One region of the Leuconostoc sp. S50 genome, then DNA from elsewhere that is predicted to be linked to it. Evidence: riboswitches for the same ligand, from Rfam matches in the RefSeq annotation. Region 1 holds a riboswitch; the other holds the start of a gene.
The links. Region 1 has a riboswitch for lysine ahead of IAE53_RS03880 (amino acid permease). Riboswitches for the same ligand answer to the same signal wherever they lie in the genome.

Region 1 (16,471 bases):
AACTATTATTGTCGCCCAAAGTTAGTGCTGGAATAATACCCGCAATTTTACCAGATGAGTTACCAGCCATCATTGCTGTAGCGGCAGTCCCCGTACTATCAGCTGCTAAAGAAGAAGCAAATGCTGCAACGGTGTTCCACATCGCCTTTTCAGTTGCGTCACTAGTTGCCGCAGCTGTAGCAGCTGCAGTAGTTGCATAAGAACTAAAATAGGTTTTTGAAAATCCAAAAGTTCCGCCAACAGTTTCTGTTGCCGCAAATTTCAAATTAGCATCCGTATTGACTGCGGCAATACCATTGGTTAGTGTTGAGCTCATCGACGCAGCAGCAGCAGCAGCCGTGGCAGCGGCACTAGAAGTTGCTGTGGCATTCGCATTATAATTAACATTCACCAAAACCATATCCGCGTTCAGCAAGGCTGCGTATGAATCTGCAAGCGATGTTGCTTGAGACGTCACTTCAGCAGCAGCACTTTGGTTAGCAGCAATTTGTGCTGAAGTAGGTGCAGCTGCTAGGGCTGCTTGTGCTGCGGAATTAGCTGATGACGCAGCTATCAAAGGCGTCGTATCATTAATAATAGCTTGCGAAACTGTACCCTTACTTGTGTAAGTTGCCAATGAAGTTAACGTACTATAAGATGTCCCAAAAACGGCAGCAAACTCCGATTGTCCTCTCGTCAAGTTCACATAGTCAAAAGCTGATGAAGCAGCCGAATTATAAGCGCTTAATGCAGCCTGATAATCACCAGCTTTAGCAGCAGATAATGCTTGCTGCATTAATGGCAGTGTATTTTGCGTTTGGGCAGATTGTACATTAGCCACAGCCGTTGTGAGAATGTTAATGAGATCTACGCCTTGATTGGCTGAAAGACTATTTAACAAATTTTGCGCGCTTGAAGCTGCACTTTGTGCGTTTTGCAAGGCAGCTGCTTGTGATGTTGCAGCTGAGCTATAAGAATTTGCAGCAGCTGCTGCAGAACTGGCAGCTGCACTTGACGCTTTTTCAATTGTTGCCAATGCGTCTGATGTCACAGTAGCAGTCGAACCACCAGCCGTGGTTACTGTGCTGCCACTTTGTGTGGGTGATACCAATGAAGAAGTGGCATTACTTGGCGTAGCGATAGTTACCGCCACACTACCGTTATTGTATGTTGAAGCTGCACTGCTTGATGTAGCACTTGCACTCGTCGTCACATCAACAGCATTAGACGTTGCATCAGCATTTTTATCTACTGAAATGGCATTTTGGTCATTCACGTCCGCACTAACTGTGTTATCTGTGGCAACTGAATCAAGCGTTGGGTAGGCACTGCTCCCCAAAGAACCAGTGGCGTAAGAATCACTGGCTGAATTAGCTGATACTTGTGCATTGGCTGAAGACACTGCTTCACTGGTTGTATTAGAAAGTGTGTTGTCAGCGGCACTTGCTGGATTAGCTGCTGCTGAAGCCGCCATTGCGGTACTACCAGTCGTTGTGTCCGCACTAACTTTATCAGTGTCATCAATGAGAGCCATCCCCGTCAAAACCATCAACGTTGACAATCCAGCTGTAATCCATTGCCGACCAGACTTATACATTTTATAACGTTTTACTTCATTAGTTTGTCGACTGCTGCGACTATCATATTTTGCGCTCATAATCAACTTCCTTTTCGTTTAGTCAATTTTCTACTCTAAATATATCACTACTAATACCATTAATGATATTTTATGCCTATATATAAACACATATTTTACATATTATTCATATATTATACATACTTACAAAAAGAAAGTATATTTTCAGACTTAACTATGTCTTTTTAATGAATTTTGAGCACAAAAAAACGTTAAATGGTACCACACCAGCTAACGTTTGCAAAAAATATTTATTTTTTTGGTTGTGACAGGTCGACGTCTTTTAACTTAATCACTTTTGTTTTGTGAGAAATTTTGTACCAAATATATAGAATGGCAAATAATGGTACCGACAAGTATGTAACTGCAATCTTTTCCCAATTCAAATTAGTAAAGCTTTCTGGATCTTGACCAATAATGACCCCAATTGAGATAACCAGAGCAAACAGTGGTCCAAATGGGAACCACTTTGCCCGATACTTCAAATCTGACAGGCTTTTACCTTGCGCGACATACGCGCGGCGGAAGCGATAATGCGAAATTGCAATTCCAACCCAAGCAATAAAGCCAGTCAATCCAGAGGCATTAACGAGCCAAGTATAGGCAACCGAGCCACCTTTAGTATTAGAAATAAACGCTAATAGACCGATTGCCGTCGTCAATACCAGCGCTGCCACGGGCACGCCACGTTTTGACACTTTGCCGAAAATCTTAGGGGCTTCACCCTTACGCGCCATAGCAAACAACATACGTGAGGATGCATAAGATCCCGAATTAGCCGATGACACAATCGATGTCAAAATAACAGCATTCATTAAACTAGCAGCAAAAGCAATCCCCGCATTTTTGAAGACAATTGTAAATGGTGATACAGCAATATTTTCAGTTGATGAACTTAACAAACGTGGATCTTGGTAGTAAACCAAAGCTGAAATCACAAAAATGGCTAAAATATAAAACAATAAGATTCGCCAAAATACCTGATTGATAGCCTTAGGCACTGATTTATCAGGGTCTTGTGCCTCACCAGCCGTAATACCAATTAATTCAGTGCCTTGGAAAGAAAATCCTGCCACGACAAAGACTGACAAAATCGCTTGTGGTCCCCCAACAAAGCCATGATTGCCAACTGATAAGTTTTTCATGACATTGACGTCAGAATGAATAACACCAAAGATGGTTGCCACACCGACCACCAAAAAGACGATGATTGTAATCACTTTAATCATTGACAACCAAAACTCAGCTTCACCAAAAGCGCCAACGGAGAACAAATTAATCAAAAAGATGAATGCCAAAGCAACGGCTGAAAAAATCCAACCCGGTGTATTTGGCCACCAAAACTTGGCAACTAATCCAACAGCCACAATATCAACCGCCAGCGTGATCGCCCAATTAAACCAATAATTCCAACCCATCGCAAATCCTAATGCGGGATCAACATATTTACCTGCATAATCGGAAAATGAACCAGAGGTTGGTGCATAAGTCGCCATTTCTCCCAAACTGGTCATCAAAAAATAAACCATCACGCCAATCGCTAAATAAGCAACAATCGCGCCCATTGGACCAGCCTGTGCCACTGTAGCACCCGAAGCGACAAACAACCCTGTACCAATTGATCCGCCTAATGCAATCATCGACACATGACGTGTTTTCAGATTTCGTTTGACTTGCCCACTATCTTCAGACATAAAAATTCTCCTATTCCCAACAAAAAACCTCTTCCTGCTCACACAGAAAGAGGTTTAAAAAGTCATTTTCGTAATCACTTTTCAAAGCGCACCGTATTACTACGACAGTCTAGTAACTCTTAATTACCAGCCCAAATATCATATTGCCAGATGATATTTTCGGCAATCGCCCCTTTAACATAACATCAGTGTCTTGGCAGACTCAGTTATGCGACTCATGTTGATTGCAACCTCTTTGATATATTAGTAAAAGCATATCACAATCAAACCCGACCGTCAATTTTTAGAACATGTTGCCACTGGCGAGCACGTTTGCGGTAAATTTGTGCGCTTAATTGCCACCAAAAGTAGCCAAATAGCAAAGCGCCAATGCCGCTTGATAATAGCATATTATTGGCTTGCATCAGTGAAATCATCATGAAAAGCCAAAATGCACCAATCAACGTACTCATGATTATTTGCAGTCGCCTTGACTTCAGTAAACGCGGTAAAATCAACGCCACCACCAAGAACAAGACTTGCAACCACCATACCAACAATAAATTTGGCATCATGTCACGTAACTGTAGCCCACTATCCCAAGAGATACCAACTACAATGGCAACAATCAAACACACTAACATCCCCATTATTTGTGAAATAATGAACCACCACATTGCAATTTTGTATTGCGCCAGATAAAGAACACCAGCCATCAAAGCGATAAATGGCAAGACTAACCAATAATGCGCAAATAGATGGCCTATTGTTATCAAAGCTTGCAGAGAATGTGGCAACATATTTTGAACCACTAGCGTAGCCGCATCATCTCCAAAAGCTACCAAAACAGCATTAAACCTGACTGCAAGGCAAAAGACAATAAAAACGACACCAAAAATAATAATCAATAATTTTCGTAATTTATCAGGTTGAATTAACACAAATACACTTCCGTTCACTCGTCATGCCGAAGTAAACGCTCTCCCAATTTATTAAAATTCTACAAACACGTTTGCTTATCGTACACAATAATTGTAGCATTGTGTAGAATATAATTATTGAAAAAACAGTGAAGTGGTAGGAATTTAATCTTGGCTTTAACTTTATCCATTATCATTATGCTATTGGTTGGTGTTTTTGCCGGAACCCTTGGGGCGCTTTTGGGCCTAGGAGGTGGCATGATTGTCACACCAATCCTAGTGATTGGTTTTAATATTCCTATTCACTACGCAATCGGTGCCAGTATTGTCGCTGTGATTGCGACTTCATCTGGTGCTTCAATCGCATATTTAAAAGACGACATGCTCAATCTGCGTGTTGCTATGTTACTCGAAATTTTTACGACAATTGGTGCGCTAATCGGTGCAATATGTGCAGGTTTTTTTGCCCCAATTTGGTTAAATTTCCTTTTTGGCGTGCTGCTGGTTTATCAATCCTATCGCATGTGGCGTAAGTTACACACCCACAATCAAGCCGAATTAGTTGCTCATAGCGACCCTCTCGCCAACAAATTACAGCTCAACGCTACCTACTATGACAAAGCACTGAATCAAAACATTGATTATCGTGTAGAGAATATTCCCGGTGGTGCAGTGGTCATGTTGTGGGCTGGACTCGCGTCTGGTTTATTAGGCATAGGATCTGGTATGTTCAAAGTATTTGCCATGGATGGTGTCATGAAAATGCCACTCAAGCCTGCCAGCGCAACCTCTAATTTAATGATGGGCGTCACGGCTGCAGCCAGCGCTCTTGTTTATTTTTTTAATGGCACAATTCGAGCTGACATCGCAGTACCAATTGCTTTAGGTATCGTGTTAGGTGCAACAATTGGCGCACGTATTATGCCACATGTTCCAGCAAAACGACTCCGACAACTATTTATCCCAGTTGTCGGCATTGCTGGCTTACAACTACTACTAAAAGCATTTAATATCACGTTGTATTGAGGCACTCACATATGTCCACTAATCAAACAGAAAAAGATTTAGAACGCCAAATTGGCATTGTTTTACGAATTGGCGTCATAATAGCGGTTGTTGTCATGATTCTTGGCTTTGCCTGCTATCTTATCAATAGCGCTAAAACAGGCTATTTTCACAATCGATATCCTCGTCAACTAGCACAGATTGTAAGTGGTTCTCTTCATTTTCAAGCCGGTGCTATCATGATGTTAGGATTATTTTTACTCATTCTAACACCCGTTTTAAGAATTATCGCCTCCATTTACGCCTTCACCAAAGTTAAAGATTGGCGATATGTTTGCATTACCGTCGCAGTTTTCATTATTTTACTCGTTGCCATGTTCATTGGCCAACACTAATCGGAGATCATCATGGCAGAAAATCAAACAAAGTCTCGTACGGATCGTTTTAAGAAACCAACCCACAAATTGCGAAATACGATTTTAGCAATCATTGCTGTATTAGCAATCACGGCCGGCGGCTTCGCATGGTACGCAATTAATAATGCTAAATCAACCATTGATAAGGTTTATAAGAGCACAGGCACTAAAAAGGCCCGTAACGTCTCAAGCGTTGTTTCTAGTGGTAAACCATTATCTATTCTATTATTTGGAACTGATACAGGCGAACTGGGTCGTACCTACAAAGGCCGTACGGATTCCATGATGTTATTGCTCATTAATCCCAAAACAGAAAAAACGACAATGATTTCCATCCCTCGTGACGCAATGGTTGCTATCCCTGGTTATGAAGATACTTTCCCACAAAAAATGAATGCCGCTTATGCTTATGGTTCAACCTCAACAGCCATCAAAACTGTTGAAGCTTATCTCAATATTCCAGTTGATTTCTACGCGTTAGTGAATATGGCTGGTTTGGAAAAAATGGTCACCCAAGTTGGTGGTATTTCAGTCAAATCGCCACTTGATTTCACTTATAGCCAAGACACCGCTCACGATTACGGTCCTAATTTATACCGTTTCCATAAAGGTAGTACCGGTTATGAACATTCTGATGACAATGGCGTCACATGGTCTGAAACAAAGCATGTCATGACCGGCGATGCCGCACTAGCATTCTCTCGGATGCGCTATGACGATCCTGAAGGCGATTATGGTCGTCAAAAGCGTCAACGTCTCGTCCTTGAAGGTTTGATTAAAAAATCTGCCAATGTTTCGAGCCTCTTGAATAATTCATTTATGACAACGCTCAGTAAAAACGTCCTCACCGATTTGACATTTGGTGACATGACAACAATTGCAAGTAAGTATATCAAAGCTAAAAATAACATTGTGAGTGAACATATTCAAGGTGAGGGAACAAGCTATCCAGACTCTTCTGGTAATGCCATTTCCTATGAAGTTGTGACGCAGCAAGAAAAGCAACGCGTGACTAACCTAGCTCGTAAAGCGCTAGGGTTAAAGGCAGCAACCACAGGTCCTGCCTATGGCGGTGAAGTGCCAAGTACACTTCAGGCCGTGGCTGCCTCTCTCAGACCAGCAGATGATGAATCCTCAAGTAGCTCTGATTCTTCTTCTGACACGTCAACAGAAAGTTCGTCAGATCAATAATTTTATCATTTTAAAACCCCCGAAAAGTGATTTTCGGGGGTTTCTTTTTGACTGAAAAACTTACTTTTTAATTTGTCGTTTTGATAAGATCAAATAAACAGGCAATCCAATCGCGACAACGGCAATCGATATTACAACACCAGAAAAATCATGCAAAATTTCGGAAATTTCCACGTAAAGTGAACCTGCAATTGCTAGTATTGGGATAAACGGATATAACGGTGTTGAAAACGCCCTATTGACGCCAGTCGGATCTTTGTGTCGCAAAATGAAAACGCCGACAAATGCCAAAATATAGAACAAGAAAGTCGTGAACATAGCAATGTCAGTGAGTCGATCAGGATTAGTTAACAATAACATTAAGTCACCAAGAACAATCATAAACCAAATCGCAGCATTGGGTGTCTTGGTCCGCATGTTAATCTTAGAAAACGTTTTTGCAAACGGGAATAAGCCATCTCGCGCCATTGCAAACAAGACACGTGGAAATGAAACAATTTTACCATTTAATGTCCCTAATAATGAAATTAAAACCGCCACACTCATCAAACGACCACCAACGACACCAAAGGCACTGGTTGCCATATGAATTGTTGTATTTTGACCAAGCGCAACGATTTTCGCTGCATCTAAACTTCTATATGTCCCATAACTGACACCCACGTAAGAAATAATAACAATAATAAGCCCAAATACGATTGCCTTTGGCAGAACTTTTTGTGGATTTTTAATTTCACCACTAATATTTGCCAAAGTTACCCAGCCGTCGTAAGCAAATAGCGTTGCTAAAATAGCAACCCCAAATCCCCCACTGTTAGTGTGTGCTACCGCAGTGACTGTCTGTCCTAATGCTTCATGTTGTCCAAAAAACATACCAAAAATGATCAACGCAACAATCGGCAACATTTTAAGTGTCGTCGTCAATATCTGAAAGCCAGCACTGAAACGATTAGGAATTGAGTTGATTATGCCAACAAACGCCAATGCAATAATCGCTGAGGGTATCGCCCACATTTTGGGTAATTGAAACAAGTCAACAAATAGTATCCCAAAATAAGCAGAAATTGATCCCATCATAGCCGGACCATAAAATATGACTTGCATCCATCCAGCTAAATAGCCCCAAACTTTGCCATAAATTTTTTCAATATAAATGTATAAGCCACCAGTTTTAGCCATTTGGGAGCCAATTTCAGCAACACTCATACCAGAAGCAAGTGTCAAAATACCGCCAGCTGCCCATGCAATTAATGCAGATGTCGTACTACCTGCCGACGCTAATACACTACCTTGTTTAAAAAAAATCCCTGAACCAATGATTGTGCCAACCACTAACGCCAGTGAGGCAGTCAGGCCGAATCCGCGGTTGAGTTGTGCTTTATTGTCCATATCATCCCCTGATTTTTTATCTATCTTGCCATTATATACTATTTTGTTTTATCATATTTTAACAATTTGTGTCTTTTTTGTGTCCATAAGCATATTTTGGCACTAAAAAAGCAACCTTTTCAGATTGCAGTGATTTTTTTAGTCGAAATAATCAATACCCATTGCATGGCGTACGTCTTTCATTGTTGACTCTGCTACTTCATTAGCATGATCAGAGCCAGCCTTTAACATAGCCATCACAGCTGGAATATCTTGGGCAAACGTTTCACGTCGTTGACGAATGGGTGCCATTTCAGCTTCCATCACTTCAATCAAGTGCTTTTTGATTTTCATGTCACCAAGACCACCAGCAGTATATTGCTCTTTTAGTGCCTGTACACGTTGCTTGTCGGGATCAAAAATATCCAAATAAGTAAAGACGACATTGCCTTCAACATGACCGGGGTCATCAATATTGATATGCAATGGGTCAGTGTACATCGACTTGACTTTTTTAGCTAATGTATCTGCATCATCACTAATATAAATACCGTTGTTCAGTGATTTTGACATTTTAGCATTACCATCAATACCCGGAAGACGTCCTTGCCCTTTTGGCGGAAAGACACCGACAGGCTCAACCAATACTTCTGATTGATAAGCATTGTTGAATGAACGAACTAGCTCGCGCGTCTGTTCAATCATGGGTTCTTGATCGTCACCAACTGGCACTTTTGTAGCTCTAAAAATTGTAATATCAGCCGCTTGAGACACCGGGTAAGTCAAAAATCCCGCTGGAATGCCCTCTCCAAAACCTTTTTGTTGAATTTCTGATTTAACAGTCGGGTTGCGTTGCAGACGTGCCACACTGACCAAATTCATAAAATATTCAGTTAATTCTGGCAATCCAGTAATTTGAGATTGTACAAAAATCGTTGATTTAGCAGGATCAATACCAACTGCCAAATAATCCAATGCGACTTCTGTTAGTGAACGACGAATTTTTTCAGGATTACGAGCGTTGTCTGTAAAAGCTTGTGTGTCAGCAATCATAATAAATGGATCGAATTCACCGGATTCTTGCATTACCACACGATTTTTTAGTGAACCAATATAATGTCCAATATGTAATTTGCCAGTTGGTCGATCACCTGTTAAATAAATTTCTTTTACCATGTTTAACCTCGATTTAATTGATTAGCTTATTTCATTATACTTGAAAACGTACACGCCGTGACAAGAAATATCGTTTCAGTTTGACATTAGGTTTGAAAACTTATACACTATCACTATTAAGAAAAAGAGGTACGGGAACTTGTTGAACAAATTTTAAGATGTAGTGACAACAAACAGGCAACTGTTTTGGTGCGCTTTTCTTGAGATTGGTCTGCAATTTTCGTCAACACGTTAAATGCCCCAGTCTCGCAGTTTGATTGGAGGCATTTTTTGATGCAAGAAACACCCCGAAAGGTATTTTTAGTTGGCTTGACAACGTGTCAGGCAAATTTAACTTATGAATTAGAAGAATTAGGTAACCTAGCAAAAGCAAACAGCTTAGACCCAGTTGAGACTTTTACCCAAAAACTGGAACGCCCTAATCCAGCAACTTATTTTGGTAAAGGCAAAGTCGAGGAAATTAGCGCGGCAGTAGCCACTTATGACGTCGACATGATCGTTGCTAACGACGAGTTGACGCCTTCGCAAATCCGTAATTTGGAAAAAGCGACCAACGCGACTGTGGTTGACCGCACTGGTTTGATTTTAGATATTTTTGCGCAACGTGCACAAACAAAAGTAGCCCAATTACAAGTTCAATTGGCGCGTTTGCAATATCAGTTACCAAGATTACGTACAAGTATGTCAATCACGCTGGATCAGCAAACTGGTGCTGGTGGTGGTGGCTTTACGTCTCGAGGCGCTGGAGAAACAAAACTTGAACAATCTCGTCGTCGTATTACAGCTCAAATGGTTCATATTCGTCAAGAATTAGCAGACCTTGAGAAAGGCGAGACAACACGATCAGCACAACGCCAAAATAATGATCTGCCAAACGTAGCCTTGGTCGGCTACACTAACGCCGGTAAATCAACACTAATGAACCGGATGTTAGCGCGTTTTGGTATTGGTGCTAGTAACGATGATAGCAAACAAGTTTTTGAAAAAGATATGCTTTTTGCCACTTTGAACACAACCGTGCGCCAATTGACATTACCAGATAAAAAACAATTTTTGCTCAGTGATACCGTTGGCTTTGTCTCTAAGCTACCTCACAGCTTAGTCGCTGCTTTTAAATCGACTTTGCAAGAAGCAGCCAGTGCGGATCTACTGTTACACGTCGTCGATGTCTCTGACCCTCACTATCAAGACATGATGACAACCACTAACAAAACATTACAAGAAATTGGTGTTAGCGGTCGTCCAACTATCACAGTTTATAATAAAGCTGACCGTACCGAGCTCGTCTTTCCAGAAGTAACTGGTGAAAATGCCATCACCATTTCTGCATTAGATATTGCTTCCCAAGATGCATTAATTGACCTTATCAAACAACATGTGTTCAAAGATGTCGCAGTCGTTAACTTGCACATCCCTTTTGACAAAGGTAACGTTCAGGCTCAGCTCGCCGCAAAACACACATTTTTACAAGAAGATTATGATGATACTGGCACTCTGATAACCGTTGAACTGTCAACTAATGAACGCGAGACTTTCAAAGATTATATCATTTAAAAAAAGGGCAGCAACCCAATTGTGGTTTGCTGCCCTTTTAATATTTCTCGCTCATCGGGATGACGAGATTTGAACTCACGACCCCCACGTCCCGAACGTGGTGCTCTACCAAGCTGAGCTACATCCCGTTGATACGAGAATAATTTTAACGCAATCAATGCGCCAATTCAAATTTTAATACACTAACGTTTCACCTTTTCTTGGTAGATAGACATTCAAACCTACTTTGCGCAAGGCTTCTGCTTCTTTTTCTGGCTTGAACGAATGCCAAGTAACAGTCTTTTGAGCATTGACATGTTGTGCTAATGACACCAAATCTTCTGGCTTGGCGTGACCACTTGCACCCAAGCGTTGGAGCTCGACATGATTGGCATCTAAGTATGCCTGTAATTCGGCAAAGCGAGGATCATACTCGCCTAAAGGTTCACCATTCATGTGTAGATATACAAATTGACCATCAAATTGATCTAAATCATGTAATTGATTAAAGTGATTTTGAACAACGTAATGATTGGGTTCTGCCACAACGGCTTCCCAATCAATTTCTTTAACATCCGCAACACCCATGGCCCGCATGATTGTTGCAAATTGCTTATCCCAAAGGATTTCACGACCATGAAGCCGTGCTGTATTTTGCAAAGCCTCTAAGCGATCAATGTTACGTTCATAGGGATTAATGACAACCAATTGATGATGTTCATCTAAAATTTGTCCAAAATCTTGTTGCACTGACATCTCAGTATGGCGCACATGTTCCGTTTCGTCATCGGCATCGAAACTAAATTCCGTACCTTCTAACAAAAATAAATCAATGTGTGCTTCACGTAAGATATCTGCCCAATGATTGACACGTTCGGGGTGAGGACCATCAAGTCGCACATCCCCACTATGAACAAACGTGTGTACACCGTCACGGACACGAATTGCAGCAGCGCCACGTGCATCATGGTCAGTTTCGAAAAATGTAACTTCAAAATCACCAAACATCATTGGCGTCTCAAATGGGATCACTTTAATAGTCGCATTAGGCGCAGATTCTGTCCCTAATTCAGTCAAGACCTGATATAAATCAGCCGAAGCTTGACTCATGTAAACATCGGTTGGCTTGGTTAAATACTTCAACGCGCCCATATGATCCAGATGTAAATGAGAAACAAAGATTGTTGTCGCCATATCACTGTCAACATCAGTGAATAAATCAGGTAGTGCTGGTAATGTTCCGTCTGCTAATAAATCGCCAGTCGGCGTTTCAGCCGGGGCAAAATTAACGCCAAAGTCCATTACAAGTCGGGTGTTTCCCTGTGTGAACGAGACCACATTGCCACCAATTGTATTCAGCCCATTTAAAAATTGTACTTGCGTACTCATTATTTATTCTCTTTCAAAGTCTTCTTTGTTTGGTCAGATAATGTTTTCAAAGCGTCTGCAGCAGGTGTTTTCTTCGTCAACATTGAATCAACAGCATTCAGCAAGTTCGTACGGTAATCTTGGTAACCCAAGAATGCAGTGTCTGAGAAGGCACCTGGCAATGAGTCTGACGCTGCTTTAGCTAATGGGTTCTTCTTTAGGTATGCTTTATAAGCAGATGACTTCGTTGCTTTCTTAGTAATTGGCAAGTAACCTGTTGCTTCTGCCCACTTTTCAGTTTGCTTATCAGACATCAAATATTTCATGAATGCCCAAGCGCCTGCTTGTTGCTTCTTAGTGGCTGTTGCCGTAACTACTAAGCTATTACCAGCCAAAACAGTCGCTGATTTGCCTTTGTGAGATGGTAATGGTGCAGTACCCCAATCAAAGTCTTTAGCTGCAGCTGCCTGCGTTGCTGTAATTCCTGCAGATGATGAGAAAGTCAAAGCTGTCTTACCATTGACAAAGTTTGTTGTGCCGTAGATATCAGAACCAGCCGTTTTAGCAGTGCCATCAGCGACCATATCAGTAATCAACTTAGCAGCAGTCACAGCCTTCTTTGAGTCAACATTAACCTTGCCTTTGCTGGTTATCAACGATACACCAGCTGAACGGACCATTGAATCCCATTCCATGTCAAATGACTTATCGAATCCTACTGTTGTAATGCCATCTTTCTTCAAAACGTCAGACATTTTTGCAATATCATCCCACGTTTTTGGCACTGATAAATTGTATTTTTTCAGAAGCGTTTTATTATAGAACATTTCTCGTACAGAGGCTGAGAAAGGTGTTGAGTAGAATTCGCCCTTATACTTAGATTGTTGCAAGAAACCAGAATAAATATTGTTTAATTGCTTCTTTGACAAGCCATTCTTACCATCAACCTGTGATTGAAGTGACGTTACAATACCGTCTTTGACGTAATCAGGTACTTGTGTGTAAGTTGCTTGCGCCATAACTGGCAAAGTCTTTGACTTAGCGCCAGCCATGATTTTTTGGTTCAAAGTCGTATAGTCTCCCTGCGCAGTTGCGACAACCTTATACTTACTTTGTGATTTGTTGAAGGCGTCAATACGCTTTTGCAAAGCGTCTTTGTATGGGCCAGCCATGGCGTGCCAAAATGTGACTTTAACTGGTTTAGTTGCTGCACTCACTGTCTCTGTGTGCACAGCCGACAAACCCGCAAAAGATGAACTTGCCATAATCGTGATAGCAGCCAAAGCTGCAACTTTCTTCCCAGTACTCATGTGTACATGTTTCCTTTCGTGTTCCCAAAAAAATTTAGCTGCTTTTTATAAGCAGTAAAGAGATACCATGTCTCATCACATCTCTTTACCGCCTACAAAACGTGGACAGTAGCTTAACCCTTAATGCCGCCACCAGAAATACCAGCAACAACATATTTATTCAAGAATAAGTACAAGATAACCATAGGTAGAATCACAAACGTAGATGCCGCCATCAATTCCGGATAATTGACACCCGAATCTGAACTGAACGCTTGTAACCCAACAGGTAAAGTACGCATCTTGTCTGTATTTGTGACAATTAATGGCCACATAAATGAGTTCCATGAGCCAATAATTTGTAACAAGCCAATTGCCGTAATGGACGACTTGGCATTTGGTACCAAAATTTGCCACAGAAACTTCCAATCAGAAGCCCCGTCAAGCTTTGCGGCGTAGTAAAGCTGGTCTGGTACACTAGCAAAAGACTGGCGCAAAGTGAATACCGCAAAGAAACTAGCTAACCATGGAATAATCAAAGCGCCATAAGTATTCACCAGATGCATTTGTGATAGTGTCACAAAGTTTGGGATAATCAACATTTCACCCGGTACCATCATTGTTGCTAACAAAATAGTGAAAAGCGTTTTCTTACCAAAAAAATTCATTTTAGCAAACGCAAACGCTGCCATGATGGCTGTGATAATCTGTCCTATCGTAGTCACAAATGATACAACCACTGAATTCAGAAGATACGTTGCAAAAGGTGCTGCTTTCCATGCTGAAATCCAATTAGTGATTTGCAGCTTTTTTGGCAACCAAGTTGGTGGTGTTTGCAATGCTTCAAAACCAGTTTTAAATGATGTTGACACCATCCAGAAGAATGGCAATAACATTGTCAGTGCACCAACCACTAACAGTAAGTAAACGATTGTTTTTGATATTGTCTTTCTCATCGTCAACTCCTCTTAGTAATGAACATGTTTTTTGCTAAACCATGTCTGCAATAATGTCACAATTAAAATCATAAAGAATAATACGACACCTGCGGCCGCAGCGATACCGTATTTGTTTTGCTCATAAAACATACGATATAAGTAAAATACAACTGTCATTGCAGCATTTCCAGGTCCTGCCTGTCCGCCAAACAATGAGAATATTTCATCAAAGACTTTAAACGATCCAATCACAGCATTAACGGCAATCAAAAACGTCATCGGACTAATCATTGGCACTGTAACATGCAAAAAACGTTCCCAAGCGTTGGCACCATCTAAGGTCGCCGCGCTATACAGTCGTTTGTCAACATTATTGAGAGCAACCAAGAAGAGCATAATATTGAAGCCCAAGCTCTTCCAAATAGCCAAAATAATCAACGCTGGCAATGCCCATGTTGGATCATTCAACCAGTCAATTGGATGGATACCTACAAAGCTCAAAAAATAATTCAATAAGCCGGCATCTTTATTATAAATCCACTTCCAAACCATTGATATAGCAACAATACTGGTCACAAATGGTAGAAAATAGATGGTACGGAAGAACCCAGCCAATACTTTAATCTGGTTTAAAAGCACAGCCACGGTCAAAGAAATTATAATTTCTAATGGGACAACACCAACAACGAAAATTAAAGTGTTCGCCACAGCAGAATGAAATAATGGGTCTTCCCATAAATATTTAAAGTTATCAAAACCAAGCGCCATTACTTGGTTCGTGAAAAAGTTATATTGCGTATAAAAACTCATCGCCAAACTTGACACAATCGGGTATAAACTAAAAATCGCAACGATGATTAGCATCGGCAAGACATAAAGCCACCCTTTTAATGTCTGTTTCCAAGTAGGCTTTTGATTGTTCATCATGCGTGATCACCCCTAAGTGGCAACCGCTGACCACTTTGATCGAAAGCGTAAACGCCACTAAGTGCGGCAAAGAGTGTTGTTTCTTGTTCCAAAGGTGCTGCCGTTGTGACTTCTGTTGCAACTAGTTGATGTGATCCAACTGAAATCGCCGCTTGCCGATCACGTCCAAATGACAATACTTCATGGACAACCGCTTGCATTTTGATGGCAGGTGCTTTCACCTCATTTGTTAATGCTTCGGCACGAATACCAATTGTGGCAACGTCACCATCAAATAATTGTCTCACCTCGTCACCAAACTGGTCTGCTGGTACCATATTTAACGCAGGTTCTCCGATAAAGTTAGCGACAAATTGATTATTTGGATTTTCATATAGTGATTGTGGTGCATCATATTGTTGAATGCGACCATCGTTTAATAGCATAATTTTATCAGCAACATGCATTGCTTCACTCTGATCATGCGTAACAAAGACTGTTGTGACGCCTGTTTCCTTTTGAATACGTCGAATTTCTTCGCGCATTTCAACTCTGAGACGTGCATCAAGATTTGAGAGAGGCTCATCAAGTAACAAAATGTTAGGTGATTTTGCTAACGCGCGGGCAATGGCAACACGTTGTTGCTGACCCCCAGACAAATCACTTGGTTTTTTGTTAATTTGATCAGAGACACGAACCAGTTGTGCTAATTCTAAAGCACGCTGTTTACGTGTGGCTTTATCCACCTTAGCCATTTTCATTGGGAAAATAATGTTATCTAAAACGGTCATATGGGGGTACAAGGCATAGTTTTGGAAAACCATCCCAACACCACGTCCCAACGCATCTTGCTTTGTAACATCTTCGTCACCAAAGTATATATTGCCACTAGTTGCTGATAATAGACCCGAGATCAAATTCAGCGTGGTAGATTTACCACCACCTGAGGGTCCTAAGAGTGCAACGAGTTGTCCGTCGGTGATATCAAAATCCATGTCATGTAAGACTTCGATGCCGTTTGGGTAGGTCAAAGTCACGTGATTAAATTTAACTTCCACTGTGTTTCTCTCTTC
Region 2 (16,471 bases), on a different contig from region 1:
CCCAAGCAATCGATATGTCTTCAGTTGCACGATCCTGACGGAAACCGCCACAATCAAGCACAGCATCCTTACGATACATTGTGTTGGCGCCGGAATAAGCGTACATATTGCCGAGAACACCCATTTGAGATCGTTTAATGATACCGACAATGCTGGAAAATTCAACGGTTTGTGATTTTTCCAATAGCAAAGAACGGTTTTGAACGTCCATATTAGCTGTTACGGCAGCAACGTTTTGACCCCCAGGTCTCAAAAAATAATTCATGTATTTCCATAATCCGTCTGGCGCACAAACCGTATCAGCGTCGTTACTCAAAATATAATCACCACGGCAAAAAGATAAACCGATATTAAAAGCATGTGCCTTACCCTTATTCTTGTTGACACGTAAAACGCGTAACTTCGGATACTTAACACTTAGTCTAGACAAAATTTCAGGGGTTGTATCAGTTGAGCCATCATCACAAACCAGTACTTCATAGTTATGATATTCTAAATCGTTCATCAAATACTCAATCGTATCTTCAATAACCATTTCTTCATTATGGCAAGGAATCATGATTGTAATCATTGGCTCTTTTTCGACGCGAATTTTTTTAAAATCACGATCCAAAATTTTGCCAACGTACACTGTGCGATAAAAAATACCACCAATAGTCCAAGCAATAGCACCAATAATCGGATATAAGGTTAAAATTTGCACAAAAACTGTCAGAATTTGCTTCATTTAATTTCGACCCCACTTTCCTTAAATAAGTCACTAATTAGGTGATCATCAATATTTTGTTCTTCATTAACAGCATAATATTTCGTTGATTCACGAAAGCTTTTATCGCCATATCTACTCGTGTAAAGCTCATTCATGACTGACCTTCGCGCCTGAAGTTTATCGTCATTATATGTAATTTGATTTGGGTATATTTTCTGTTCACGATAATTATTTCGTACCAAAAATGCCAAACTGCATACCAACACAACGACAATCGCAATTAAGATTGAAGCTTGTAAAAATTTAGTAAGGTCAAACCCATCTTGATAATGCCAATGATACAATGATTGCCAAAATCGGCCATCTTGTAGTGAATCAAATAATATCAAGACCGGTAACACGAGCACGATTAAGAAAGCAAAATTGATGCCGAATTGTCGTAATTTAAGTCCCCAGTGTCCTTTGTCGAAAAAATCATCTTGCACAAAATTTTTCACATCTTGCGAATTTGATGTTTTATCATCAGGTTCAATAAAAATATTTTCTTGACTAAATTGCTTAGTATTTGATTGTATATGTTTGTCAGTCATTTTTTTCAGCCAATTCAATTTTTTTGGTCAAATTCTTATTAGGATCCAATAAATACTTCTTTTCCAACTGTAAAAGCGTCTCTTTTGGCAAAATATTGGCATAATAGCCAGTATTGTTGAGATCAAGTTGTAAAGCATATACTGCCTCTTTAATAAAAGATGCCTGTCCACTTTCCATATACTTGATAATAACTAACAAAAATTCAGATGACAGAAATTTTTCTGGAATCTTTGAGTCCCTAAGTATCGAATCGTTGACAATTTTTGAAGCTTTCTGATCAATTGCGTCAACCTCTAATCGTAAGTTTGCTTCTAAATCTTGATTAATTAATTTTTTAATTGGCCTAAAAACCTTGTATTTGGACAATTCTTTTGACAACATATAGACGATTAAAAATAAAAAAGCCGATAGCATTAATAATCCAACAACGCGCGTCCAAATATTTTCAGTCGTACCAGTGCTGCCGTACATTAAGCTTGCTGCGTGATTAGAAAACACAATACTTCCCAATAAAATCATTGGTAAAATTAATGCTACAACACTTATAATCAGTGATTGTCTGTCGTTTGACTCTTTTTTAAATGCTCTGATACACTCATTTCTGGAAAAGGTGTTTTTTTCTAATTCTTGCAAAAGTTCCCATGACACATAGCAGTAGTCTAAATCGGTAATTTTTTGTTCTGTTACCATTGTCAACACTCCTTTCCAGCGCCAATATTACTTGACGGCTTTTTCTTTTTGGCGAATCGTATCAGCAAGAATTTGTGTGAAACTTCTAGGATTATTGAAGCCATGTTTGAAATAAAAATCACTGTATTGAAGGTCTTCAACCGTTAAATTATTTTGGATAGCTAACGAAATTATCTCTGCTTGCGCGCCAACTTCAAATGCTGATCCTTTACACTGGATACCTAATATTTTGTGTGTCTCTTTTTCATAAACCAAGTAAGCTTCAAAGAAACCATTGCCACTGACATACTGATCTCTGATAGAGACAACATCGCTATCAAAACCTTCTTGCTTCGCCTTTTCGTTTGTCAAACCAGACATACACAACGAGATATCACGATCAAAATTAAGTTTGTACGTACCTTGTGAATTTTTCAATTTCACACTATTGCCGGTCAAATTTACGCCTGCAACATCCCCCTGCCGAATAGCATCACTCGCATGTGGCACATAAGTAGGTTCCTTCACGTTGGTTAGCTTGGTTGTCGCACAATCACCAACGGCATAGACATCCGGATGACTCGTTTGCATGTAATCGTCTACAATAATCGCGCCACGATCACCCAGTGCAACTTGATTAGCAACTAAAAAGGAATTGGGTCTAAACCCAGTTGCATAAATAATACCGTCAGCCTCAAAATGTTGCCCATCAGCTGTCTTGACATGACTAATTTTTCGACTACCATCCTCTAGATTTTCTTCATCAATGCTGCTAATCAAAGCATTCGTGACAATTTTAACGCCATCTTCTACCAATGCATTTTGCATATCAAGCGCAATTTCTTTATCCAAATATCGGTTTAAGATGAAATCTGAAGAATGAATGATTGTGGTTTCAATTTTTAATTCACTCAAAATTTTAGCCATTTCAATGCCAATCGCGCCACCACCAATCACAATACAACTCCGACTTTCAGCCATTAATTGTTTAATTTTGACCGCATCTTCAAATTTTTTGATAACATATAGTTTATCCAAAAAACCATCTTGGACTAAGGACAGACTGGGATATGAGCCAGTCGCAACGACTAATTTATCAAAATGATCTTCTTTTTCCACACCATAAACCATGTCAACATAGTGAATTGACTTATGATTGAGATCAACAGCATCAATCACCGTTTGTGTTTTAACCGTAATATGTTTTTCTTCTAGTTCAGCAATTGTGGTATAACTTGATAACTTCAAAAAATTACTATCGCCACCTAAATAGAGCGGTATACTTTGCGCTACAAAACCAATACTTTTTTGCTTTTCATAAATGATAATGTTACTGTCTGGATTTTCTTCCCTCGCGCGTAACGCACACGCTATGCCGGCGTGACTAGCGCCGATGATTCTAATTTCCATATCACTTCTCCTTGCTCAATATTGGCTATTATAATGTTAATAATCTCCAAAATTTTACTCAATCATCATAAAACTAATATTATTACCTATTTACGTTCATTTTACATGATAAATGTGAATTTTATGTGATTTATAGGTACATTAGAACTAATGTTATTTAGAATGATTATTGATTAAAATGATTATTTAGCGTATGATAGCACTAGTTTAATAATTGGAGGGAAAAAATGACAGTTAATCCATTAAAAGCACAAGATGTTTGGAAAGATGTTGGCGAGCACGTTCAATTCACCGTGCTCAAGTTCAAGAGAATAGATCGCGCAAAGACACAAGCTGCGATTCAGGAATTTGCTGACCGTTCACAGGCAATTATTCGTTCGTTACGCATTCGTGATTCTCATTTGGCAACAGAATCAAGCTTGAAAGTTGCCATTGGATTTAGTGAAGCAGCTTGGGAATATCTTTTCCCAAATCAGCCAAAACCTTCTGAGTTAGAAACATTCAGCGGTGTAAAGGGCCCAGAATACGAAATGCCTGCTTCAACTGGCGATCTTTTTTTCCACATACGCGCTAGTAATGAGGCTGTTGTCTATGAAGCGCAGACACAATTTATGCGTTTTCTAAAAAATATCACTGATGTGGTTGATGAAACTAAAGGATTCCGATATTTTGAGGGACGTGCAATCATTGGTTTTATTGATGGTACGGAAGCGCCGGCCGTTGAAGATGCTGCTGGTTATGCCCTAATTGGTGAGGAAGATCCTAAATTCATCAACGGTGCTTATGCTTTTGCCCAAAAGTGGCATCACAATATGGATTTTTGGGGACATCTCAATAATGAAACCCAAGAAAAGGCAATCGGACGTGAAAAATTCACCGATTTAGAATTAGAAGATGATGATAAATTCAAGAACGCTCACAACGTTGCTTCTAAATTTGAAAAAAATGGCGAAGAACAAAAAATTGTTCGCATGAATGTACCATTTTCAGATCCAGCTTCAGGCAACACCGGTACTTACTTCATTGGGTATTCACGCTATTGGTCAGTTACCAAAGGCATGCTAACAAATATGGTAGAACAGTCTGATTATTTACTCACATTTTCAGATATTTTATCAGGTCAACTTTTCTTTATTCCTTCTCGTGATACTTTAGCTGACATCGCCGATGGTGTTTATAATCAATAAAAAAAGTTACTTCAGTTCATCACTGAAGTAACTTTTTTAGTCTAATAACTGGTTAAGTCCAATTACGAGATGATCTAATTTTGTAACAGCATTTAATGCCATAATGACACCTGGCACAAAAGCAGCACGACTTGTTGTGCTTTGGGACAATGTAAGTTGCTCATCAATGCCACCAAAGTACACTGTTTGTTGCGCAATGTAACCTGGTAAACGCATCGCGTGCACAGGCACATCATGAACTCTTTCGCCACGCGCTTCACCAACACTTGTTTGTGCTGGTGCTTTTTGTCGTGAACTCGCAATCATCCGTGCAGTCTGTTTTGCAGTGCCTGATGGTGAGTCCACTTTTTTGGGGTTATGTGCTTCAACAATTTCCACATCTGGAAAGTATTGCGCTGCCGTTTTTGAGAATTGCATTAACAATACAGCTGACAAACTAAAGTTTGGGACAATTAAAATACCATTTGTCGCTGAAGCTTTAAGGTGAGTGACTTGCGCATCGCTTAATCCTGTCGCACCAATGACTAATGCCATATGATGAGCAATTGCGTACTGGGCGTTCTCATATACGGTCGCTGGTGTGCTCACATCAAGCCAGATATCTGCTGATACATCAATGTCTGCAAGAGATGTCCAAACTGGTATGTCACTATCATGCTGATGACCACTTAAAATGCCAACAATTTCATAATCGGCCTTGAGACCATTTTGGATCGCCTCACCTAATTTGCCGAAACCACCTGCTAAAATAATTTTTGTCATGAATTCTCCAATAAATCATTCAGATGTGCCTTTTCAGCTTCAGCCAAGGCTAAAATAGGCAATCGAACATCTTCTCTAATCAAACCAAGATCAGCCAGTTTTGTTTTAACTGGTGCTGGAGATGGGTAAGCAAACAATGCATTCATTCTTGGTGTCAAATACCGTTGCAATCTGCCTGCTTCTTGCCAATTATTTGTAGCCATCGCTTTAAATAACGCTGTCATCTCATCACCATATAAGTGTGAAGCAACTGAAATAGTACCCGCCCCACCCACAACGTAAGCTGATAAGGTCATCGCATCTTCACCAGTATAAACTGAGAAATCAGTCGTACCAGCAACTTCAGCTGCAATTAAATCAACCGAAGTTGTTTCTTTGATAGCGTTAATGTTTGGATGCTTTGCAAGCTTTAAAACACTGTCTAATGTCAAACCAACCACGGTACGGCCCGGAATATTGTAAAGCATGACTGGTTTGCTAGCAGCGTCTGCTATGGCTTCAAAGTGGGCGATCATCCCTGCCTGACTGGGCTTATTGTAGTAAGGTGTAACCGCTAAAATACCATCAACGCCTGCAATAGCACTTAATTCGCGCGCTGCCATAACAGACTCTTTAGTATTATTAGAGCCAGCATTCGCAATTACTAACGCACGGCCGCTGACTTGTTCGACAATATGCGTGGTTAAAGCCAACTTTTCTTCGTGAGTTAGTGTGGGGGATTCGCCGGTTGTACCTGCAACAACAAAACCTTGCGTACCATGCTGCAACAAATGCTCTATCAAACTATCCAACGCGTTATAATCAATACTGTCATCGGCTGTAAACGGTGTTACAATTGCGGTGATTAAACGAATATTTTCGTACATTTTCAATCTCCTTGCGACATGCGATAAACTAAAAAGGATTTAAGGGCCAAAAATCCGGGCATCAGTGCTGCTTCATCAATGTTAAGCTTGGCACTATGAAGTGGATGGGAATCGTTTACGCCTAACCACAACATCACGCCAGGAATATGCTGTAATAAATACCCAAAATCCTCGCCTGTCATAGCTGGTTTGGCTAATTCAAAGTTGATATTGTCATCTTCCGTCATATAATTAATCAAGTTTTCAGCCAATTTTGGATCATTTTCCACTGGCAAATAACTGCCACTTTCCAAAGACACTTCGATAGTCAAATCGTCGGCTAAGGCAATACCATCAGCTATTTTTTGAATGCGTGCCATCATCGTTTTCAATCCAGCTAATGTCATGCTACGTACTGTACCTTCCAAATGAACACGATCTGGAATAACGTTATTTGCGAAGCCACCTTGGATTGTGCCAATACTGACAACCCCACCTTCAATTGGATCAACACCACGCGAAACAACTGTTTGTAACGTTGTGATCAACTCCGCGGCGCCTACAATTGGATCATGAACCAAGTGAGGATAGGCTGCATGACCACCTTGACCAATGACATCCACCTTTAACTCAGCAGTACCAGCAAATAAAGTGCCTGCTAACGTACTCAAAGTACCAGCAGGTAAATCAGGTTGATCATGAATACCATAGAATTCATCGGGGCGCCATTGCCCTTCAAATAAATTCAGTTCATAAGCTAATTTTCCACCACTCTTTTCTTCTTCTGCTGGTTGGAAAAAGATAATGACATGATCTTCTGGCTGATGTTCACTGAAATATTTAGTAATGGCCAAAGCCAAACTCATGTGAACATCATGCCCACAGGCATGCATGCGACCATCGTGTATTGAAGAAAAGGGTAGCTGCGTATCTTCTGTAATTGGCAAAGCATCAATATCTGATCGGTAACCAATTGTTCTTTTAGGATGGGAACCCTCAAATCTTACTAACAAAGCTGTTGGTAGCTCTGGTACCTCTCTTATAGTCATAAAATCAGTCTGCCATGACTGAACTTTTTTGAGCAAATAATCATGTGTTTGAAATTCGGATAAAGCTAGTTCTGGTATTTGGTGTAATTCACGCCGAAATGTCTGTATATCTGCTTCAGAAACTGTCATTAAAGACTCCTTAGTGCATCAATTAAAGCGGTTTTTTGTTGCGTTTGTTCATCGATTGTTTTGATTACTTTGGCAGGTACACCAGCAACCACCGTGTTTGCCGGTACATCTTTGGTGACAATCGCACCAGCAGCAACAACGGCACCGTCACCAACTTGCACGCCTTCAATGACGACCGCATTTGCACCAACCAAAACATTATCTCCAACTCGCACAGGTTGGGCAGATGCTGGTTCAATCACACCTGCCAGTACGGCACCAGCGCCAATATGTGAATTTTTACCAACAATCGCACGGCCACCAAGGACGGCTCCCATATCAATCATTGTCCCCGCGCCAATCTCGGCACCAATATTAATGACGGCACCAAGCATAATCACAGCTGAATCACCAATGCTAACTTGATCACGAATAATAGCGCCGGGCTCAATTCGAGCATTGATAGCCTTTTTGTCCAGCAACGGTACTGCTGAATTACGTGAATCATTTTCAATCAAAACACTGTCTTCTGGCAAATTTGAAATCAATGGCGCAACATCAGCCCAATCACCGATTAACTGACCAAAAATATCATTACCAAAATGTTTGACTTGGTCTGGCACCTCAGCATTAAGTGATCCTTTATAGGTCACTTTCACAGGTGTTTTTTTGGGTGCATTTGCAATAAAGTTGATCAAACGTTGTGCTTCGTTTTCAGGCATTCTACTATTCTCCTAGAGTATAATCTCGGTCTAATGACACTAAATGTTCAAATGTTTCTCGTTCTACAACCAATTGGTGTTGGCCGTTTTCGACAAATACTACTGCTGGTCTGGGATTGCGGTTATAATTCGAGGCCATGGCATAACCATAAGCACCCGTTGCATTTACCGCTAAGATATCCCCTGGTTTTGTGGCCGGTAAGGCTTGTTGCCAGACTAATACATCACCAGATTCGCAATATTTACCAGCAACCCGAACGACTTCTTCAGTTTGAGCATTCGGTTGATTGGCTAATACGGCTGTGTAATTAGCTTGATATAACGCCGGTCGAATATTATCACCCATACCACCATCAACGGCCAAATAATGACGAATATCAGGAATGTCTTTTCTTGAGCCAATTGTATACAATGTTTTTCCAGCTGGTCCAACAATTGAACGTCCAGGTTCAATCCATATTTCTGGCATTTTCCAATCATATTCAGCAGCTTTTGCTTTCAATACACGGATAATAGCCTGTGCAAATTCACTTTCAGGTAACGGCTTATCCTCATCAGTATATTTAATACCAAAACCACCACCGGCGTTAATGACTTCAGGTTGCCACCCCCAAGCATTAGCCGTATCAGCAAGAAGCGCGGCGTTTTGTTCAAAACCAGTGACATCAAAAATTTGTGACCCAATATGTGCGTGCAAACCACGTAAGTTTAAATGATCATCATTGATGGCAATATCAAAAGCTTCTTTCGCCTGCCCAGATATTAAATCAAAACCAAATTTACTATCTTGCTGACCCGTACTGATAAACTCGTGTGTATGTGCTGAAATGCCAGGCGAAATTCGTAACAGAATGTCCTGTTTAATGGCATTTTTTTCAGCAATTTCAGAAAGTAATTTTAGTTCTAAAAAATTATCGACAATGATAGTTCCGACACCTTCTTTAACAGCAAATGTCAATTCGTCATAACTTTTATTATTACCATTAAAACTTAAATGCGCTGCTGGGAAGCCAGCAGCTAGCGCTGTATATAATTCACCACCAGACACCACATCTGCATGAATGCCTTCCTGAGCGACAACTTGATAGATTGCTTTTGTGGCAAATGCTTTTCCAGCATAACTAATTACAAATGGAATCTTTTCTTGTTCAAATACTTGTTTAAAAGCACGGATTGTCTGTCTGATATGACTTACATCATAAACATACAGCGGTGTGCCATACTTTTGCGCTAATTCAATGGTATCGACGTCTTCAATTGTTAAATGCTGATTCGTATTCGTTGGATAACTCATGCTTTCCCCTTATTCACAATAAAAAGCCATTAGTCTGAGCCTCACGGTTACAGTCTAACGGCTTTTTAATTTACCAATTTTGACAGTTGCCATAGCTCACCGCACGTATGCGACAGTCTAACGGTTCTTAACCCTTAGCCCAACACGTTTCATTTGTAGATAAAACGTATTTCGGCGACGTCCCCTAACCTACCATCAACCCCTACAAGAGCTCCGGCAGGCGCAATGTCAATCGCAACCTCTATGTGAAATATATAAGTATTTAGACTATTATCCCTTGAAAATTAGAAAATGTCAAGGTAATTATTTACTTGTCTTTAATCTTAACTTATAACCTTATTTTGTGAACAAGATAATGATTAAAATTCTTGATCAATAAATGTTAGCCCAAGCTCTTTACCATAGCGTCTTATTGTTGATTCTGCTAAGTTCATTTCAAAAGCTAAATCAATGTAACTAGTCATCCCCTGATTAAACAAAACTTGCATTTGCGCTTTTCTTTCATCTTTTCCGATAGCTGATTCAGTGCCTAATGCTTTAATGCCACGACCAACCATACCCGTATCCGGTTCACTAATCGGTTGATGATCACGTTTATCACGTTGACGCCATGCTTGTGCTGCGGCTTTTTCATCTAGTCGGGTGACTTTGACTGACATATCGTCATCACTTGGTTGTTTACTAAAATGATAGTTTAATCCCACTTGTTATTAGTCCTTTCAATCATGATTGTTGGCGCGAGCCAATATGTCCGCACCATTAATTGGTGATACAATCCCATTATGGTAGACTACCTCTAATAGATCTTCACCAGGTTCGTTTTGCGAAACAGTGATGATTTTATGGTCACGCTGAATGACTTTCAAACGTCCTGATTTTGATGCCTTTGAGACATCAGTTTTAGGCATTTTTTGAATGTTGAGATGATCACCGTTAGATTTCTCGGCATACGCGGCTTTAATAGCAAACCGTTCGGTATCACGTGTGAATCCTTCTTGTAGCAAGCCACCACCAGAACCAACGACCAAATTATCAGCTGACCACCCTTCTGCCATCAGCTTTTCATAAAGTGATACGATGGTATCAGCTTTCATACCGTCACCTTGGATGATACCAACATTATGTTGAATCACGCGATAGCCTTTATCGTTTGTTTCAGTACCAAAAATGTCACCCAAACACCTTAATACCTCTAAATCAATCTGTTCTGGATCACCTGAATCAGGACGCAACACTATTCTACCTGAACGTTTCATAATTCTTGATTTAATTGAATCAGAGCCAATCACATTTTTGACAAAGTTGATGGCATCATAAGAATCAATCACGATCGACAAAACAGCATCTTCTGGTGCACGATCAAGTTGCGCATTCACGTAATCGAATTCACCTTGCCCATCACCATAAGCAGTTGCGACCGAATGTTCAGTCGCCCAAACAGACAAAGCCCGACCTGCAATACCATAAACGTTCTCGAAGTATTGCGACGCCGCCAAATTATCAGATCCTTGAAAATGTAACAAATGCGCAGCACCCCCGCGTTTACCAGATTCCAAACTCGTAGCGCCTCGCAGCCCAAAATCATTCACTGCTAAAAACAAATCATCAACTGAACCAGACTGCTCAAACAATGGCCGCAAACGTTTTTTAATCACCATAGAGTTAGTGGCAATTGTCGTTGGATACCAGACATGCATTAAAATGACTTCCAAAGCATTCAACGTTGTGGCGAACCACGGTGCTGTCGTTTCAATTGTAAATAACGCATTTCCCGTTGGCACAGTCATGCCTTCAGGTAATGCCTTGATAGTAACAGGAAAGTAGCCTAAGTCACGAACTTTTTCCCAGACAGCACGATTAAAGTAAGCTGATGTTCCAAATGTTTGTAAAGACATTTTTTCAGCTTCGTCTATCATATCATCAGTAATTTTGGTATGAAAATAATCATGCAAAATCATCCCCAAACCAAACCAACTGACTTGATCAAACTGACCACCGACACGTGCTTCGCCATAGGAATATAACTTAGTAATATCATCAGGATACTGTAAATGGTGAGTTAACTTGTAAGCATCTGTCGCTATAATTAAATTTTCAGCCATGCTTTATCTCCGTCAATTCAGTCGTGACAAGCATACGAGTCACGTCTGTAAACGTTTCGCCACTATGACGAATCAAGCGCCAATCATATTCTTTATCATCGTTAAATTCATCAATATAGGGTTCAAACTCACCATCAGTTTGTAAAATTAAATAGCCAGCAAAAGCGGCAACAAATTCTGACTCTGTTTCGATGATTCGTGTTAATTGATTGTTATCAAAAAAGCCAACTGCAAGTTTATCAGATTCCCACTGACCTTCAAATGCCCATTTTAAGGTTATCCAGTCTGACATTGTTATACCAAGATTCAACAAATAGTCGACAGATAGGCGAATGTGAATAGGGTGCGTTAGCTTTTGTGTCTCGATACCTTTGGCATCCAATTGCGCTGAAAAAATACCACTGAGCGCTTCTAGTTCACTGACCGTTGGCATGATGGCTTCATTTTCCCAAGCCAAAACGGTTTCACTTTCAACATCAAGTGCATCAGCAATTTCTTGACGGGTCATTTGGGTTAACTGTTGTAATTTTTCAATATTATTCATGGTTTCATCTCATACCATCGGTATTCCGAGGGCTTATCTCATTTTCTTTCTATTGTAACACGAGAGCAATCATTACTTAATTGAATTTATCATAAAACCACCTGATATAGTAGTACATCAGGTGGTTACGATATATTTTATTATTTAGATAACTTCTTTTGTCGGCGTGAAATCATCGCTGAACGAATGATACCAATAATCGTTGGCAACAATGTTACTAAGGCGATCCCTAAAATAATAATTGAAAAATGCGCCTTAACAAACGGAATATTGCCAAACAAGTAACCTGCCCCTGTGGCAATCAAGCTCCACGTAAACGCAGCAATCACGCTGTTTTTCAAAAAGCGGCTATACGGGAACTGACTAATACCTGCCACAAACGGCACAAAGGTTCTCACAATTGGCATGTAACGCGCAATAATGATGGCAACCGCACCCCTTTTCTCGAAAAAGCCCTCCGCTTCTCGAATATGCTCCTCTTTAATGAAGCGCCCAATTAAGGGGTGCCGAATCAGCTGATAACCACCTGTTCGGCCAATCCAAAAGTTCAAAGAGTCACCCAAAACGGCTGCAAAAAAGAAAACAAACATAAACACCCAATGATTTAGTCCGGCATTGAGTCCAGCCGGCGTGGCAGCAATTGCACCCGCAGCAAATAGTAAGGAATCCCCAGGTAAAAAGGGCATGATGACTGCACCAGTTTCAATAAAAATAACTGCGAATAAGATAAGATATGTCCATAAACCAAATGATTGCACCAAATTAGCAATATGAGCATCGATATGTAGAATAAAATCAATTAAAAAAGCCATGATGAGTTTGCGCCGGTCATAATCTGCAACAGCGACGCATTTTCCTTCCAATTTCAGTAATTCTATTTTACCATATCGTTGTTACAACAACGACGCAACTATTGATTGTCGCTTTACTTAGTCGAAAAAAGTCTTTCTAGGGTATTAACATCATCTTCAAAATTCGCAAAAGCACTATCAAGATACTCCCCACTGACCATATCAACCCCTGCTGACTTAATGAGATTAACTGGATAATCGACACCGCCTGAAGCCAAAAAACGATGATAGTGATCTAGCACTTGCTTATCGCCACTCAAGATTTTATTGGCAATCGCACTGGCCACCGCATACGATGTCGCATATTGATAGACATAGAAATTGTAATAAAAATGTGGCACGCTGGCAAAATGTACACTATAACTGTCATCCGGAAAATCATCAACAATCTGCTCACCATTGAATTGATGCTCTAATTGTGTCGCCATTTGATTCAATACTGTTAAAGACAATGCTTGACCATTTTGCTCTGTTTGGTATGTTAGTTGCTCAAATTCTGCAAACTTTACCTGAGTAACAAACGTTCCCAAAAAAGTAGCAATTGATTTGGTACGCAAATAAATTTGCGCGTCACGGTCATTTTGGTATTTTTTGATCAAATAATTTTGCAATAAAATCTCGTTGAGCGTGGAAGCAATCTCGGCATTGAAAGTTGCCGCTTCACTATATTGAACCGGTTGTGTTTGATTACTTCGGACACTGTGTATCGCGTGACCCATTTCATGCACCAAAATATTAGTGCTATACAATTTATTTGTCCAATTTAATAAAATATACGGATGAACTGTTGCAATACCAATTTCAAAACCACCAGAAGACTTGCCGACATTTTCTGCAACATCAATCCAGCGATTATTTAATGCCTCTTTAACTTGGTTAACGTAATCCTCACCAAGTGGCTGCAATGCCTCTAGTGCCAGCTTTTTTCCCTCTTCATAGGTTGTTGGCAAGAAATCTTTACCAGTTAATGGTACAGATAGATCATAGTGATGTAACTGCTCAACCCCAAGCACTTTTTTTCTTAAATCGTAATAGCGGTAAACCGTATTGATATGTTCATGGGTTTTACTGATGAGCACGTCATATAGTGCTTCGGGAATGTTATTTTGTGCTAATTGCTGTGAGCGCGCACTGTGATAGCCACGTAAAGCAGCAATCGTATTTTGACTGTGAACATGGGTATTATAAAGTTTAGCCATGGTGTGCGAAACGCTAATATGCGCATGCGCTATCATATCAACGGCCTTTTTTCTGATGTCACGATTTTGCGACTGAATAAACTGCGAAGCATTCCCCATGGTTAATTCAATTTCATCGCCATTTTCATCTTTCAATGTACCAAAATTCAAATCAATATCATTAAGCGTGTCAAAAATATCATTAGGACTCTGAAGAGTTGCGTTTAACGTACCCAATAATTTTTCTTCTGTCGCTGTTAATTGATGGGCACTATTTAAACGAATTCTGTCAAAATAAAATTGATAATTTAACAATTTTGGTTCTTGCGTCATATATGACTTCAATTTATCGGATTTAATACCTGATATTTCAATTTTGTAAAAAGCTGTCCCCGCGTAAAAAGTTGCCATGAGGTCCTCAGATGCCCCCTTAACTTGCTGGGCAACTGGATTGGTCATATCGCTAGCATACAAAAGTTCTGCATAAGCCCAAGTTTTATCAATATTAACGTCGATCACATTCACTAACTTTTCAGTTGCCAACAATAAATTTTGAGGACTATCACCCAGATGATCTTTAAAGTCCGCAAAATGTTTAATTGTAGCTGTCGTTTGTTGGCACGCATTATCGTAATCTGCTTTTGTTTTAAAAATGTCAGTTAAGTCCCAAGTCAAATTCACCGGAACTTCGGACCGCTTTAGTTTTCTTTTATGAGTCATGATGAGTTTTTCCTTTTCATATTCTAACATTCATCATATCTTTTTAAAATAAAAAAGCAAGCCATTAAGACTTACTTTGCAAAGCTAATTGTTTTAGGTTGTCTCATTGCAATGAGACCAAAGACAATGAGCCATATCGTTGACCCTAGCGCCGGAACACGGGATTCAGGATTGAAAAATAGCGTTATGAACACAAAAACAAAAAATACAATGGCCATTGGCACAAGCACTTTTGGTGCAATCACTAGGAAACCATCCGACATATAATCGTTCGATTGACGATAACGCATGTAGGCAATCAAAATGAGGACATAGATCATCAAAAACAGATCTGTGGATGCACTTGTCACGAAACTAAAAGCATTGGTGATCGTTGGAATTAATGAAATAATTGCAGAAAATGCAACCATTAGAGATGTAAACAAAATTGCTCTCACTGGTAATTTAGCATGAGACATTTTACGGAATGGTTTTATAAATGAAGCTTTTGACTGATAAGCCAAGGCGTAAAAATTACGACTAGCACTAAATAACACCGAATTGAGGGCCGACGCAGCACTAGTTAATACAACAAAGTTCACCAAGGCTGCCGCCCATTTAATGCCAGCCAATTGGAATACCATTACAAACGGGCTCTGATTAGCAGGAATTTTTTGCCAAGGATAAATCGTCATGATAATAAATAACGCACCAAGATAAAAGAACAAGATTCGCCATGGAATTTGATTAATAGCTTTTGGCAAGACAGCACGGGGATTCTCTGTTTCTGCCGTGGTCATGCCAATAAATTCCATACCAACAAAGGCAAACATCACCATTTGAAAAGCATTAATAAAGTTACCAACACCATTTGGAAAAAGACTAAAATGATGCCAAACATTACTGAATGCAACATCACCAACCGTTGTTTTAAAGCCCGTCAATGCCATGATGATACCTGTGGCAATCAGTGCCAAAATAGCTACGATTTTAATCATTGCAAACCAAAATTCCGTTTCACCATACAAAGCAACCGTAACCAAATTCACACATGTCAATAATACCAAAATCACGACTTGAATCAGCCAACTTGGCAAATCTGGCAGCCAAAACTGAATATATTTTGCAACAGCAGTCAACTCGGCCATGCCCATAAACACAATTGTTAGCCAATAAGACCATCGCGCAAAAAAGCCAGCACGATTCCCCATATATTTAGTAATGAAGGTGATAAAAGTATGTTGCGTTGGATCCGCATATAACAACTCACCAATAGCGCGCATCATCACAAACATAAAAAAACCAATGATGAGATAAACCAACAGGATAGATGGTCCGGCAAAATGAATGGAATTTCCAGCACCCATAAACAAACCGGTCCCAATTGTGCCGCCAATAGCAATTAGTTGCACATGTCGATTTTTTAGACCATGTTGCTGCGGTTGATGACTCTCTTTCGTTTCTGACATATTAATATTTAAATTCTCCTTTTACTGCAAAGCACCCTGCGAAATTCGTAGGGTGCTTTTATAACAACGCCATAATTGAACTTTTTAATCGTTAATCGTTTACTTCACGCGAATAGTGTGAAACATCAGTCAATATGATGTTTTGGAAGTCTTCAAATGACATGGTTTGTGTCTTGTCTTCGCCATATTTACGGACTGTGACAGTTTGACCATCAACCTCAGAATCACCTAGAACCAAAGTATATGGAATCTTGTTTGTTTGTGCTTCTCGGATTAAATAAC

Region 2: it holds a riboswitch for lysine, as region 1 does, so the genes downstream of both, lysA (diaminopimelate decarboxylase) here and IAE53_RS03880 (amino acid permease) in region 1, are expected to answer to the same signal.

The regions. Positions count from the first base shown of each region.
Region 1 covers NZ_JACVUE010000003.1:3,537-20,007, forward strand. Annotated here, with positions in the region: partial or broken gene IAE53_RS03875 (KxYKxGKxW signal peptide domain-containing protein) at 1-1,636, opposite strand, end outside; gene IAE53_RS03880 (amino acid permease) at 1,867-3,309, opposite strand; lysine riboswitch at 3,386-3,553, opposite strand; gene IAE53_RS03885 (phospholipid phosphatase) at 3,573-4,247, opposite strand; gene IAE53_RS03890 (sulfite exporter TauE/SafE family protein) at 4,407-5,234, shown strand; gene IAE53_RS03895 (DUF1634 domain-containing protein) at 5,246-5,608, shown strand; gene IAE53_RS03900 (LCP family protein) at 5,621-6,820, shown strand; gene IAE53_RS03905 (APC family permease) at 6,881-8,209, opposite strand; gene trpS (tryptophan--tRNA ligase) at 8,348-9,364, opposite strand; gene hflX (GTPase HflX) at 9,638-10,918, shown strand; tRNA gene IAE53_RS03920 (tRNA-Pro) at 10,973-11,046, opposite strand; gene IAE53_RS03925 (MBL fold metallo-hydrolase) at 11,093-12,286, opposite strand; gene IAE53_RS03930 (ABC transporter substrate-binding protein) at 12,286-13,575, opposite strand; gene IAE53_RS03935 (carbohydrate ABC transporter permease) at 13,689-14,510, opposite strand; gene IAE53_RS03940 (carbohydrate ABC transporter permease) at 14,523-15,416, opposite strand; gene IAE53_RS03945 (ABC transporter ATP-binding protein) at 15,416-16,456, opposite strand.
Region 2 covers NZ_JACVUE010000001.1:332,542-349,012, reverse strand. Annotated here, with positions in the region: gene IAE53_RS01630 (glycosyltransferase family 2 protein) at 1-727, opposite strand, end outside; gene IAE53_RS01625 (hypothetical protein) at 724-1,299, opposite strand; gene IAE53_RS01620 (hypothetical protein) at 1,292-1,990, opposite strand; gene IAE53_RS01615 (FAD-dependent oxidoreductase) at 2,018-3,379, opposite strand; gene IAE53_RS01610 (Dyp-type peroxidase) at 3,607-4,566, shown strand; gene dapB (4-hydroxy-tetrahydrodipicolinate reductase) at 4,603-5,328, opposite strand; gene dapA (4-hydroxy-tetrahydrodipicolinate synthase) at 5,325-6,194, opposite strand; gene IAE53_RS01595 (N-acetyldiaminopimelate deacetylase) at 6,197-7,351, opposite strand; gene dapD (2,3,4,5-tetrahydropyridine-2,6-dicarboxylate N-acetyltransferase) at 7,351-8,052, opposite strand; gene lysA (diaminopimelate decarboxylase) at 8,057-9,346, opposite strand; lysine riboswitch at 9,431-9,598, opposite strand; gene IAE53_RS01580 (hypothetical protein) at 9,706-10,050, opposite strand; gene IAE53_RS01575 (nicotinate phosphoribosyltransferase) at 10,066-11,448, opposite strand; gene IAE53_RS01570 (XRE family transcriptional regulator) at 11,441-11,992, opposite strand; gene IAE53_RS01565 (VTT domain-containing protein) at 12,133-12,804, opposite strand; gene pepF (oligoendopeptidase F) at 12,918-14,741, opposite strand; gene IAE53_RS01555 (amino acid permease) at 14,813-16,189, opposite strand; gene thrS (threonine--tRNA ligase) at 16,281-16,471, opposite strand, start outside.